DNA from 2 places in the Mycoplasma sp. P36-A1 genome. Region 2 is predicted to be linked to the other one. Evidence: a T-box and tRNA genes for the amino acid it is inferred to sense, from the RefSeq annotation. Region 2 holds a T-box; the other holds one or more tRNA genes.
What was found. The T-box of region 2 lies ahead of serS (serine--tRNA ligase). A T-box ahead of a tRNA ligase gene usually reads a tRNA of that ligase, here a tRNA-Ser.

Region 1: it has a tRNA-Ser gene. The T-box ahead of serS (serine--tRNA ligase) is inferred to sense a tRNA for this amino acid. The anticodon was not compared.

The regions. Positions count from the first base shown of each region.
Region 1 is NZ_CP168083.1:1,343,229-1,350,600, forward strand. It holds tRNA gene ACD762_RS06505 (tRNA-Met) at 1-38, opposite strand, end outside; tRNA gene ACD762_RS06510 (tRNA-Ala) at 59-134, opposite strand; tRNA gene ACD762_RS06515 (tRNA-Pro) at 142-218, opposite strand; tRNA gene ACD762_RS06520 (tRNA-Arg) at 242-318, opposite strand; tRNA gene ACD762_RS06525 (tRNA-Phe) at 1,025-1,100, opposite strand; tRNA gene ACD762_RS06530 (tRNA-Asp) at 1,103-1,178, opposite strand; tRNA gene ACD762_RS06535 (tRNA-Met) at 1,181-1,257, opposite strand; tRNA gene ACD762_RS06540 (tRNA-Ser) at 1,291-1,383, opposite strand; tRNA gene ACD762_RS06545 (tRNA-Ile) at 1,397-1,473, opposite strand; tRNA gene ACD762_RS06550 (tRNA-Met) at 1,497-1,573, opposite strand; tRNA gene ACD762_RS06555 (tRNA-Ala) at 1,593-1,668, opposite strand; tRNA gene ACD762_RS06560 (tRNA-Pro) at 1,685-1,761, opposite strand; gene ACD762_RS06565 (leucine-rich repeat domain-containing protein) at 2,037-3,740, opposite strand; gene truA (tRNA pseudouridine(38-40) synthase TruA) at 3,751-4,485, opposite strand; gene ACD762_RS06575 (energy-coupling factor transporter transmembrane component T family protein) at 4,464-5,273, opposite strand; gene ACD762_RS06580 (energy-coupling factor transporter ATPase) at 5,257-6,111, opposite strand; gene ACD762_RS06585 (energy-coupling factor transporter ATPase) at 6,096-6,923, opposite strand; gene ACD762_RS06590 (glucose-6-phosphate isomerase) at 6,939-7,372, opposite strand, start outside.
Region 2 is NZ_CP168083.1:8,988-16,359, reverse strand. It holds gene ACD762_RS00075 (ISL3 family transposase) at 1-579, shown strand, start outside; gene ACD762_RS00070 (TetR/AcrR family transcriptional regulator) at 698-1,324, opposite strand; gene ACD762_RS00065 (RNA-binding S4 domain-containing protein) at 1,324-1,584, opposite strand; gene gltX (glutamate--tRNA ligase) at 1,584-3,032, opposite strand; gene ACD762_RS00055 (rhomboid family intramembrane serine protease) at 3,045-3,635, opposite strand; gene ispF (2-C-methyl-D-erythritol 2,4-cyclodiphosphate synthase) at 3,619-4,110, opposite strand; gene serS (serine--tRNA ligase) at 4,394-5,671, opposite strand; T-box leader at 5,716-5,936, opposite strand; gene ACD762_RS00040 (glycosyltransferase family 2 protein) at 6,079-6,798, opposite strand; gene gyrA (DNA gyrase subunit A) at 6,865-7,372, opposite strand, start outside.

The sequences.
Region 1 (7,372 bases), 630 kb from region 2:
TATGAACCGAACGCTCTAGCCAACTAAGCTACCCCGCCAACTCTTGTATTTTATTAAATGGTGGAGCCTAGCGGGATCGAACCGCTGACCCCCTGCGTGCAAGGCAGGTGCTCTCCCATCTGAGCTAAGGCCCCATTTAAATGGTCGGGAAGACAGGATTCGAACCTGCGACCCCCTGGTCCCAAACCAGGTGCACTACCAAGCTGTGCTACTTCCCGACATATCTTATGTTATTTAAAAATGGCGCGCCAGGCAGGAATCGAACCCACAACCTCCTGATCCGTAGTCAGGCACTCTATCCAGTTGAGCTACTGGCGCATTTATTTGTTCTGTAACTTAAGACTAATATATTATAGCATAGTAAAATACTGTTTGCAATTATTAATGTTACAAATCGAATAGTTTTTTGTTATAACGGTGTTAATTAATGGTATATAATTATTATCGATTATAATAGTATTATTTTATGAGTGTAAGTATATAATTCAATTAAATATTCTTATAAACTTTGACTAATATTACTATTAAAAATTGGTATGTATCATATAATTAAGTGATTTATATTGATTAATTTCTCGACATTAATAAGTTATCTTTTTCATACAACTCAATAATTAACATTTTTAACATACTTTGTATTATTATTTTAAATAGTATTAAAATGACTCTTATTCAATTTTTAGTATCGATAGCATAGTAACTGATTTTACTGTTGTTTCAAACTAAACTTTTGATTTTATATTTTAAATTAAATTATTTATAATATATAGAATTGCGCTGTTTATATATTTATCTTTTATGCTTATCAAATCACTTTTTTATAGATGGTTATTAAAACTTAAAAAACAATATTAACAGTATAGTCAATATTTGTCCATGTCTTAATTTGTAATTTAATGTTTGTTGAAGAATTTATTGGTTATTATAATAAGGACAATGTCTTTTTACTTTTTATTAACATTATGTGCAATTCAATTTTATTTACAAACCAAAAAAAGCCTTTAATAGGCTTTAGTTTTTATAATGGTGGCTTCGGACGGAATCGAACCGCCGACACGAGGATTTTCAATCCTCTGCTCTACCGACTGAGCTACGAAGCCAATGGCGGTCCAGACGGGACTCGAACCCGCGATCTCCGCTGTGACAGAGCGGCATGTTAACCACTACACCACTGGACCATTGGTTGCGGGGACAGGATTTGAACCTGCGACCTTCGGATTATGAGCCCGACGAGCTACCGAACTGCTCCACCCCGCGATGTCTTTTATTCTGTTTTTCTTTTAAATTAAATGGCGGAGGAAGAGGGATTCGAACCCCCGCGACCTTTAACAGCCCTGTCGGTTTTCAAGACCGATCCCTTCAGCCAGGCTTGGGTATTCCTCCGGATTTAAAATGATGGTGGACCTAGCAGGACTCGAACCTGCGACCTACCGGTTATGAGCCAGTAGCTCTAACCAACTGAGCTATAGGTCCATCAATTTATTTAATTTAAAAATTGGTAGCGGGAGAGGGACTTGAACCCCCGACCTTTCGGGTATGAACCGAACGCTCTAGCCAACTAAGCTACCCCGCCGTGTTTCTAATAATATTAATGGTGGAGCCTAGCGGGATCGAACCGCTGACCCCCTGCGTGCAAGGCAGGTGCTCTCCCAGCTGAGCTAAGGCCCCATGTTATTTTTAAAAATGGTCGGGAAGACAGGATTCGAACCTGCGACCCCCTGGTCCCAAACCAGGTGCACTACCAAGCTGTGCTACTTCCCGTTAATTAAGATTTTAATTAACTTGCTTAGAAATTATAACATATTTTTTAATTAAAAATCAATACTTTTTAAAGATATTTTTTTGATTAATTTTTTGTTATTGCAACCAACAAACTCTATTATACACGATAGTTTTTTCATGTCAACAATATTTATGATAAAACTTAAAATTATTGATATATTAGGTGTTTTATACAGCTTCTATTAAATATTTTTATGTTTATATATTGATTAAAATATAAATGAAGCTATAAAAATAGCTTCATTATTTATGTGTTATTCTTTATTTTTTGAATCTAATCCTTCTAACAATTTTCCTAAGTCATTATCTTCATATGAAGTAGTATTTTTTGTTTGAGCTGCTTTTTCATTTTCTTCTAGTTTATTATTAATGTTACTCATTAAATGTTCACTTGTATCTGCTAATTCTTTATCATCACTTTTAGATTCGTTATTCTTTTCTTCTTTTTTTATTTTCTTAATTTCTTCTACTACTGTTTTGATATCAAAATTGGTATTTTCTAACTCTTCTATTTGTGTTTCTTCTTCTTTTACTTTTAATGGTTTTATTATTGTTAATGCAGGATGACTAAATGCTCCATCTGCATAATCTTCACTCATTTTTTTATCCATAACTAATGGTAAATCATCTACACTTGCATCACTTTTTTCTTCTTGAGTATCTACTGGTTTTGTACTTGTAATAATATTGTTGTTTTCAATATTTTCAAGTGAGTTAGCATTTACTCTATCTTCTAATTCTTTTTCGTATTTACTTTTTTCATTTTCATCATCAAAATTTATTTTTTTAGTTTCGGTATTTTCTTCTGGTTGTACTGAAGGTTCTATATCACTTTCATACATTTCATATTTGCTATTCTTTTTCTTTCTTACTGCACTAAAAATTATAGCAATTACTATTAATGAAACTACTATTGCTAGTGGAATCTTATTTTCTAATAAAATATTGTACCAGTGGCTCTCTGATTCACTCACTGTTTTGTCACCATCGCTGTTTTCAGAGCTTTCTGGCTGTGTTTGTGCATTCCTATCATATAATTCTCTTACTTTGGTATTCAGTTCATTACTGTCTTTTATTTTGTTATAATCTAATGTTAGAACTTGCAAGTTGTTCATTGTATTCAAAGGCACTGCACTTGTAATATTGTTATTTGAGATATCTAGATATCTTATATTAGATTGATCTGTTAAAAAATCGATATTTTTCAATTGATTGTTAGCTAAATCTAAGTATGATAATTTTTGAAAATCTTTTAAGTTTAATACTGTTGTTATTTTATTTGATGCAAGATTTAAATTGATAATATTTTTTGGTAAATTATTTATTTTAACTAATTTATTGTTATCTGCTTCTAATACTACTAGTTTAGTAAAATTAGTTAAACTAGAAATTGTTGTTAAATCATTATCTGATATATTCAATTCTTTTAACTTAGATAATCGCAAAATAAAGTCAAGATTATCTAGTTTATTATTGCTTATATCTAAAGCCTCTAAATTGGTGAATTCACTTAAGATGTTTAAATTTTCATCTCTTGTTCCTCTAACATTTAAGTTTGTTAATGAGCTTACATAGTACAATGAATTAAGGTTATTAATATTTCTATTATTTGTTAAATTTATTGTATGCAGTTTATTTAAATATCCCATTGCTCCAACATTTTTGATATTATTGTTTGAAAAGTTTACTTCTTCTAATGCAGGTAATTTGGTAATGTCAGCTATATTTGTAATTGAAGCTGAACTACAGTTTAATATTTTTAAGTTTTCTATTTCACTATTTTTTACTTCATCACTTAGGTCTTTTTCCAAGTTTTTAGCTACACAAGATGCAAAGTTTTCATTTGTTGGAAATGTCGCTTTAAAGGTTGCTGCATTAATACTTTTTACATTCAATAATGCTATTGCTGTTAAAGCAATAGTTAATACTTTCTTTTTAATCACTTTTTTACCCTTCATTTTTTCCCTCCTAGTAACTTACTTCTATCAAATACAATCCACAACCTGGCGCTATTTTAGAGTAGGCGCTTATTTGTTTTTTATTTAATAGTTTTAGCATTTCTTCTATGCTTTTATTCTCTTGTGCTACATCTAATAATATGCTTACTAACTTCCTAATCATGTATCTTAAAAAACCTGTTCCATAAAAATCGATTATTAATATCCCTGATTCTTCTTTAAATCTTATTTCATGTATTTCTTTAATACTATTTTGGTTAATTGTTGCACTTGAAAAGGTTCTAAAGTCTTTTTTTCCTATTAGATGTTTAGATGCCTCAATCATTTTTAATATATTTATTGGTTTACAATATTGTAATTCATAATTTTTTTTAAATACATTATATTCTTTAGTATTTATTTTGTATTGATAGTGTTTTGCTTTTGCATTAAATCTTGGATGGAATTCATTAGCTACAATCTCAAAATCTTTTGCATAGATATCATCTGGTAACAATCTATTTATTGAAAAAAGAAAGTATTGCTTCTCAAATTCTTTAGTTGATTTAAAGGTTACTACTTGTCCTTTAGCGTGGACTTTGGCATCAGTTCTACCTGAAGCTATTAACTTTACCTTTTCTTGTGAATTAAGTCTTGTTATAGCTTTTTCTAATTCATCTGAAACATTTCTTTCTTTTACTTGTGATTGATACCCATAAAATAGTGTACCATCGTATTCAATTGTTAATTTGTAATTGAATACCATGTTACAACTCCTGTATAGATGATTGATATTATTATAGCAATGGTATCAATATTTTGCCATTTGTATTGATTAAATCTTGTTCTTTCTGCATCTGGACTATATCCTCTTGCTTCCATTGCATCTGCTAAATCTTCAGCTCTTTTTATTGATGATGTGAATAATGGTATTAGCAATGATATTATTGCTTTTACTTTAACACTTAATTTATTAGATTGAAAATCTACTCCTCTTGATGTTTGTGCTACCATTATTTTGTTTGTTTCTTCTACTAATAGTGGTATAAATCGTAGGGCTATTGAGATCATCATTGCTAATTCATGAGCTGGAAAGCCTATTTTTTTAAGCGGGTTAAACATTTGTTCTAATCCTAAGGTTAAATCTAATGGTTTAGTTGTCATTGTTAATAGTGAACTGACAAAAACCATTAGTGTAAGTCTAAACAATATTAAACATGTTTGATAGATAGCTCCTGTGTATAATTTGAAAAATGATAATTCAAAAAGTAAGTCACCTGTTCTTATGACAAATGAATTTATTATAAATAAAAAGACGAACATAAAAGCCATTATTTTCAGCCTTTTTATCATTTCTATTACTGATAGTTTTGAGATTTTTATTAATATAATTATTAGTATTGTTGTTGCTACATAGACACTTATATCTTTTATGATGAAAATTCCAACTAACAAAATAATCATGGCAATTATTTTAGCTAGAGGATTAAGACGATGTACTAAACTTTTAGCTGGTACATATGTTCCAATTGCAATGTTATTTAGTAGTGCCATTATCTAAAACTCCTTCAATTAGTTGGATTAATTTTTCAAATTTAATCACTTCTGTTGGTTTTGTTAACATGCATTGAATATATGCTTGTAGTAGCTTTGGTTTTTCTATATTATACTTATTCAAATCTTCTCTATTAAAAAAATCTAAGGTGCTATCATCATACATTATTTTGCCATCATTTATTAATATTACTCTTTTTGCATAATCATATACTACATCCATGTCATGTGTTACTAAAACTATTGTTTTGTTATGTTCTTTGTTTAATGTTTCTATTATACTCATGATTTCAATTATACCTTGAGGATCTAATCCTGCTGTTGGTTCATCTAAAACTATAACATCTGGTTCCATTGCTAATATTCCAGCTATTGCTACTCGTCGTTTTTGACCACCACTTAAATTAAATGGTGATTTTTCGAATATATCTTCATCTATATCTACTAGCTTTAAATATTTCACTGCTCTTTTATGGGCTTCTTCTTCGCTTACATCAAAGTTTTGTGGTCCAAACATTACATCTTTTATTATTGATTCCTCAAATAATTGATACTCTGAAAATTGGAATACTACTCCTACTACTTTTCTTAATGGTTTATAACTTGTTTTTTTATCATCATTTGTAATTGTGTATTCATTTATTTTTAAACTTCCTGAAGTCGGTATTAGTATTGCATTTAAATGCTGTATTAATGAACTTTTACCGCTTCCTGTTTTTCCCACTATTGCTAAATAATCTCCATTATTAATATCTAAATTAATACCTTTTAAAGCTTTGTATTCAAAGGGAGTATTTATTCCATATGTATATATCAAATTTTCTATCTTGATTGGCATAATTGTTCATCTAACTCCTTTAAAGTCATACTACTATGGATGTTATAACCATCTTTTTGTAGTCTGTTTGATATTTTCAAGGCAAATGGTATATCTAAACCAATTTCAACTAATAATTCATAGTTATTCTTAAAAACTGTTTCTGGATTACCTTGTAATATTACTTTACCTTTATCTAACACTATTACATAATCAGTGTTCATAGCATAATCTATATCATGAGTAATACTTATGATTGTTTTTTCACCACTTTTTTGTAGTGCTGCTATACTATTGTTTACTTCATTTACTCCAACAGGATCAAGCATACTTGTCGCTTCATCAAATATTAATATTTGTGGATTCATCGCTAGTACTCCTGCAATTGCAACTCTTTGTTTTTGACCTCCTGAAAGTCTTGTTGGTTCATGTTCTAAATAGCTTTCCATTCCTACCATTTTTGAAAATTTTTCAATTATTTCGGGCATTTTCCTTGGATCTATTTGATAGTTTTCTAAGCCAAAAGCTATATCATCTTTTACTGTTGAACCAATAAATTGATTATCAGGATTTTGAAAAACTGTTCCTATTTTTCTTCTTATTTTATAAACATTTTCTGGTGATTGCTCTAACCCATCAACTATTATTTTACCTGTATTAGGACTAATCAATCCTATAAACATTTTTGCAAGTGTTGATTTTCCACTACCGTTATGTCCTAAAATGCAGGTGTGTATATTTTCATCTATTTCTAAAGATAGGTTTTCAAAGATTTTTTCTTCTTCATCATCGCCACTTAAATAACTAAAACTTACATCTTCTACTTTAATCATAAGTTACTCCTTGCTTTATTCTAAATTTTTGTGAATTTCTTTTTTATAAAATTCTACACCTGGTTGATCAAATGGATTTACTTTTATTAAATATGATGAATATGCACATGCATACATCATTGTACTCATTAAATAACCTAAGTTATGCTCATTTATTTTTTCGATTTCAAAAAATAAATTTGGTACTTCACCTTGAACATGAGCACTAATAACTCCACTGACTGCTTTTTGATTTATATCATTAAGCCCATATTTTGTATATTGGTTTAAACCATCAAAATCATCTTCTTCTAATGGAATATGCAAATTAAATTTAGCATCTCTTACATTAAATACTGTTTCAAACATTATTTTAGGACCATCTTGAATTATTTGTCCTAATGAATGTAAATCTGTTGTAAAAGTCATTGATGTAGGTATTATTCCTTTTCCATCTTTTCCTTCACTTT
Region 2 (7,372 bases):
CCTTATATTGAAATCATTAAAAATGTCTTTACTAATGCTAAAATAATATTAGATAGATTTCATATTTATCAGAATTTAACTAGAGCCTTTAATAAAACTAGAGTTGCAATTATGAATGCAGATGAAAAAAACAGAAATAAGTTCAAAAATTTTTGGAAACCTATATTACAGTTAAAAGAGAATCTTTCAGAAGTGATGTTTAAGCATGCAACCTTTAATTATAAGTTTACAAACAATAAAGCAATTATAAATTATTTAATCGAGAATAATGAGGACTTTAAAAATAATTATGAAATATATCAAGATTTACTATTTTCTTTAAAATACAATAATATGGAAATGTTTAAGAAAACAATTGATCAGCCTAATAAATTAGCTTCAGATAAAATTAAAACTTGTATATCTACCTTTATTAAGTATTATGAATATATTAAAGATAGTTTCGATGTTGAGTATAATAATGGAATAATAGAAGGTACAATATCTAAATTCAAGAAGTTAAAAACAATATCTTGCGGGTTTAGAAGATTTGAAAGATTAAAAACTAGAATAATGATACAAGAATTATTAATTGTATAGCGATAAAGGATAAAAAAAGGATACAACATTTCTGTTATATCCTGTACTAACTCATATATCAAATTGTAAAATTCCACCCTATTTGACAAAGAGCCGCTAATTTACCTTCTTATACTACCTATTGTCCTGTTAAATATTCTATTATCATATTCTCAAAAAACATACACTCTTCTTTATATTTTTCTTTATCTACTTTAATTCCGATTGTAATATTTGATAAATAACCATATAAGCTTCTATAAATTAATTTTGCTGTTTCTTTACTATCAATAGTTTGTTTCTTAAATTCTTTAGTTTTTTCACCTAAATCAATTAACATTTTTATTTCATTTATAAATGCTATATGCATATCATCAGAATCAACATCACTTAAAGGTGTTTTTAAACGATAGCTTAAATAAATTCTTACTTGTGTTATAAATAAAAAGTCAGTCATATGGCTATAATAACTTTCAAAGTTTCTTTGAAGTAGTGATCTCATATTTTCTGTTGCTGATAAATCTTCATTATACAGTAAATGAAAATCTGGATCTACCTCTTTTGTTATTTTTGTCATTAGATAATATAATAAATCGGTTTTTGATTCGAAATAATTATAAATTGTTCTACGTGTAATATTACATGCTTCAGCTATATCATTCATTGATGTTGAAGATATCCCTCTTTCAAGGAACATCTTATATGCTTTATCTATAATATTCTTTTTACGCTTTGATTTTGTGCGTGATAATTTTTCTAAATCCATTAGTCTATTATCTCCTTTTTCTCTATAATTTCATACATTTCTGCTGCGTTTTCTTTTTTTACTTTTTCTTCAACTTTTAATACTTTTAAAATTAGTTTATAATCTCCAAATCTAATTTCTAAGTTATCGTTTTCTTCTACTATTGTTGATGGTTTCGCAACTTTATCGTTTATTTTCACTCGTTTTTTTTCAACTATTTCTTTTGCTACAGCTCTTCTTTTTATAATTCTGCTTACTTGTAGGAATTTATCAATTCTCACTATAATAACTCCAGTGTCTTATCTATATTTTCAACAGCTTTTTCTTTTCCATATAATTCTATAACTGTTGGTAAATCTGCACCACTTTTTTTACTTGAAACAGCAAGTCTTATTGGCATAAATAATCCTTTTCCTTTTGCTCCTACTTCTTTTCCTACTGCTTTAATATCTGCTTTTAATTTTTCTTCATGGAAGTCTTCTTCAGATAATATTTTTTCCTTAAAGGCTGTTAATACAGCTGTTGCATTGACTTCAGTTAAAAATGCTATATCTTCTTCACTTAAACTATGTGCATCAAAGAATGGTTGCACTAAAGGTACTATTTCTGCTGCATAGTGTAATTGAGGTTTAAATAAAGTAATAATTAGTTGTTTCCATTCTGTACTCTTTTCAGATAAATCGAAAGCTTTTTCAATGTATGGTAAGACAAAATTATATGTATCTTCTTCAGATTCTGCCTTTATATATTCATTATCAATCCAATGTAGTTTCTTTTTATCAAACATTGATGGTGATTTTGATAATCTTTTTTCATCAAACATTTCAATAATTTGTTCTTCAGTGAATATTTCTTCTTCTATTTCTGGTGACCAACCTAATAAAATAAAGAAGTTGAATAATGCTTCAGCTTTATAACCTTCTTCACGATATTGACTAACAAATTGCATAATTGTTTCATCACGTTTAGATAATTTTTTTCTATCTTCATTAACAATTAATGTTAAATGACCAAATTGAGGCGCTTCAGCTTTTAATGCTTCATAAATCATTAATTGTTTTGGAGTATTTGATATGTGTTCTTCACCTCTGAATACATGTGAAATCTCCATTAACAAATCATCAATAACTACTGCAAAGTTATATGTTGCTATTCCATTTGATTTAATAATAACCCAATCTGAAATATCTTTTCCTGTAAATGATACATCTCCTCTTACAATATCATTCCATTTATATTCTGCTTCTTGATCAACTGCAAATCTAATGGCAGGTTTTCTTCCTTCAGCTTTGTATGCATCTTTTTGTTCTTGTGTTAAATTTTTACAAGTACCTTCATATCTAAATGAAAATTGTCCTTCTTTTTCTTGTCTAGCACGACTTTCATCTAATTCTTCTGTAGTACAATAACATTCATATGCTAAACCTGCATCTACTAATTTTTGAGCATACTCTCTGTACAAATCAAGTCTTTCTGTTTGTCTATATGGTCCGTATTTACCTGGATTAATAGGTGACTCATCAGGAATTATACCAAGCCAAGCTAAGTTATCTAATTGACTTGCTTCACCATTCTCAATATTTCTTTCAATATCTGTATCTTCTAATCTAAATATAAAGTCTCCTTTATGATGTTTTGCATAAACATAATTAAATAATGCTGTTCTAGCACCACCTATGTGTAAATGTCCTGTTGGACTTGGTGCATATCTTACTCTTACTCTTCTCATCTTAAAACTCCTTTATCTCCAATAATTTCTTCTAATTTTTTTATCGTATACGTATGCTGAAACTACTCCTGCTAATAATCCAAAGAAATGACCAGCTAAGCTTACTCCCGGTGTTAAAGATATTAGTACGTTAATTAATATCACCGGACCATATGCTCTTAATAAGTCATTATAGCCTTGTTTACTAAGTTTATATGCATAATATAGTAATATTCCAAATAATCCATAAACTGCTCCAGAAGCACCAATTACGATAGTATCTGTAAAGAATGTTACTCCTAAACCACTAACTATTGCTGCAATGAAATAAGCTATGATTGCAAATTTTTCACTAGTAAATCTTATTACTGGATCTGCTAATGAATATAGTGCTAACATGTTCATTCCCAAGTGTATTAAGTCAGCATGTGCAAATGCATATGTGATTATTCTATACCATTGGTTTTCTCCTAATACAAATGGGCCATATGCCCCTAATGTTAAATAAGTATACTGACTTTGGCTAACACCTGATGCTGCATAACTTGAACTAGCCATCATCATAATTGCATATACTACAATATTTAATGCTATGATAATTATAAATTTATTGTTTCTCTCCATTTTTTACAAGTAGCGTTACTGCTTGTGCTACTATCCCTTCCCTTCTTCCAACGAAGCCAATTTTTTCTCCTCTTGTAGCTTTAATATTAAGTAAATCATTTTCTATCTCTAATACTTTACATATATTAGTTTTCATCATGTCAGAGTACTTTTTTATCTTTGGTTTCTCCACTAATATTAATGTATCAATATTACATATTGAATAATTCACTTGTTTCATATAAGCAACAACTTCTTTAAGCATTTCTAATGAACTTCTATTTTTATTTGAATTATCTTCATCACTAAACCAGGTTCCTAAATCGCCTTTGCCTAATGCTCCAATAATAGATTCAGTAATTGCATGAACTAATATATCTCCATCGCTATGAGCAACTGTACCTAAATCTGATTCAATTTCTACCCCACCTAGTATAAGCTTTTCATTACTTAAAAGTTGATGTATGTCAGTCGATTGACCAATTCTAATATTCATAGTTATCTCACCCCTTACTGCTAAATATATTGTACATTAATTGTGTAAATAATTAAATACAATAATGTATAAATTTAGTGAATCTTTTAAGTTCATATCAATTTTTTTTACTATTCTATTTAATATGATATTATTTCTTGAATTATACGTATTTTCTAATAGTTATAGACATTAATACAATTATATTTATTTATATACTCTACTAATTATAATGTGTAAATTCTATACATTTAACTATTTATTTACATAAAAAAACCTCACTATTTCTAGTAAGGTTTTAAGCTTATAACTCTATTTTTGTTACTCCACCCATATAAGGAATTAATGCTTCAGGTATAGTTACTGTACCATCTTCATTTTGGTAATTTTCTATTAATGCTGCAAATGTTCTTCCAACAGCTAATCCTGATCCATTTAATGTATGAAGGAATTCAGCTTTTTTCATATCATCTGTTTTAAATTTTAAATTCATTCTACGTGCTTGGAAGTCTTCGCAATTTGAACAACTGCTGATTTCTCTATATGTATCAAAACCTGGCATCCATACTTCAATATCATTTGTTTGTGCTGCTCCAAATCCCATATCTCCTGTACAAAGTGTAATAACTCTGTATGGTAATTTTAATGCTTTTAAAATATTTTCTGCATAGTCAGTTAATGTATCTAATGCTTCATATGATTTATCTGGATGAGCATACATAACCATTTCTACTTTATTAAATTGATGTTGTCTGATAAGCCCTCTTGTATCTCTACCAGCTGATCCTGCTTCTCTTCTGAAACAAGGAGTAACTCCTGTAAATTTCTTTGGTAATTCTGGATTAATTAATGTTTCTCCAGCATTATAGTTTGTAAATGGAACTTCAGATGTCGGAATTAACCAGTAGTCTGTATCATTTACTCCAAACATATCTTCTTCGAATTTTGGTAATTGTCCTGTATTAAACATTGTTTTTGTATTTACCATATATGGTGGAACATATTCAGTAAAACCATGTTTTGTTGTATGGAAATCTATCATAAAGTTATATAAAGCTCTTTCTAATCTAGCACCTTGTCCTTTTAATATCGCAAATCTACTTCCTGTAAGTTTTGCAGCTCTTTCAAAATCAACTATATCTAATGCTTCTGCAACTTCATAATGTGGTTTTGCTTTAAAATCGAACTTTGTTCTTTCCATAACTTCTCTTAGTAAAACGTTGTCATCTTCATCTAATCCAACCGGAACTGTTTCACGTGGAACATTTGGTGTATTTGCCATTATCTCAAATATTTTTAAATCTAAATCCTTTACTTGATCATCTATTGATTTAATATCATCTGCATAGTGATCTACTGTTGCCATTATTTCAGTGACATCTTCGTTATTTCTTTTCATCTCTCCAATTTTCTTTGAAGTCTCGTTTCTTAGAGCCTTATATTCTTCTACTTTGTTAAGTAGTACTCTTCTTTCCTCATCGTATTTTACTACATCTTTAAGATTACTATAATCTTGACCTCTTGTATTTAATTTCGCAATTAAACCATCTACATTTTCTCTAACTAATTTAATATCTAACATTTTCTTATCCTCCTATGTTTTTTTTACAAAAAAAGACTTCCTCGTCTAGGGACGAAGAAGTCGTGGTACCACCCTAATTTATTGTTTCACGTGAAACAGTGAAACAAACTCAAACGTTAACGGTGTCTAGCCGTGAATGAATACTAACTTAAGTTTTCATCATTCAACTCCTTGGTTGATTTCAATAATTGTATTACTAGTTTACACCATACACTAGCTCTCTTTAAATACTTAATTACTTACTTATCCAGATCATTGCTTTTTTTATTTCTTGCAAGTATTATAGAACACTAAAATACTAAAGTCAATGATAAAAGAAATAATTTTTATTTTTAGTCATATATTAAGCAATTATCATTAATTTTATTTATTTATACATGCATATTGATATAATTCTTTAATATAATTTATTTTTTAAAAATTGTTTTTACCATTGATATTGATGCATGAGTTAATGCTTGTGGATACTTTTTGAAATTCTTGAGTGAACCTGTAAGCGAATCCTCATGCTTTACATACACATATTTTATATCAGTTGATATGTAAATACTTTTTGTTTTTGGATATATTTCACTAAAAAGATAAATATCCTCAAACATTAATTCTGAATTAAATCTAATATTATTATCTATTAGAAGTGATCTTTTAACAGGTTTATTCCAGGACCATGATTGTGATAAATATAAATATGGACTTTCTTTTATTGTTGTAAGTTTATCTTTTTTTGCGAAATTCCATACTTTTTTTCTTTTACCAAAATTTGTTTCAAAAACACTAAATATATATAAGTCTGGTTTATATTTATTTAAATCTAATGCTGCTTTTTCAAATGAATATTTATTATAAATAAAATCATCAGCATCAACAAACCATATATATTCATGCTTTGCATGCTCTATACCTAGATTTCTTGCAGCACCATGTCCTTGATTTATTATATCAAATATTGTCATATCTATATTAGCATGTTTCTCTTTGAATTTGGTAATAAGTTTTAATGTATTATCTGTTGAACCATCATTAATTATAATTATTTCATAATCTATGAATGTTTGATCTGCAATACTATTTAAGGCTCTTAGAACAAATTTTTCTGAATTATATGCTGGTATTATAATACTAAGCATTTTAAATTTTCCTTTCTATAAAGGGAATATACAATGTATATTCCCTAACTTTAATATATTAAATAATTATACAATTTCTTTTGTTTCTTCTAAGTTTTCACTATCTTCTTCTACTTCTGGAGAAGCTTGAACAATACTTACTGTTGATACTGTATGACCTTCATCAACTTTAATTATTCTTACACCAATACTATTTCTTCCTATAGTGTTAACTTGTTCTAATGATACTCTAATCACAATTCCAGAACTAGTAGAGATTATAGCATCTTCATTACCATAAACAGCTCTTAAATCGATTAAATTACCATTTTTCTCTGTAATATTAAGGGTTTTAACTCCTTTTGCACCTCTGTTTGATTTTCTATACTCTTCAACATCAGATAATTTACCATAGCCATTTTCACTCATTACTAATATTTTATTTCCTTCAAGTGATGTTGCTAAACCTACTACCTTGTTGTCACCTTCTAAGTTTATTCCTCTAACACCTGCTGCAGTTCTACCCATAATTCTTATTTGATCTTCATCAAATCTTACTAATTTACCATTGGTAGATCCAATATAGATTTCAGCT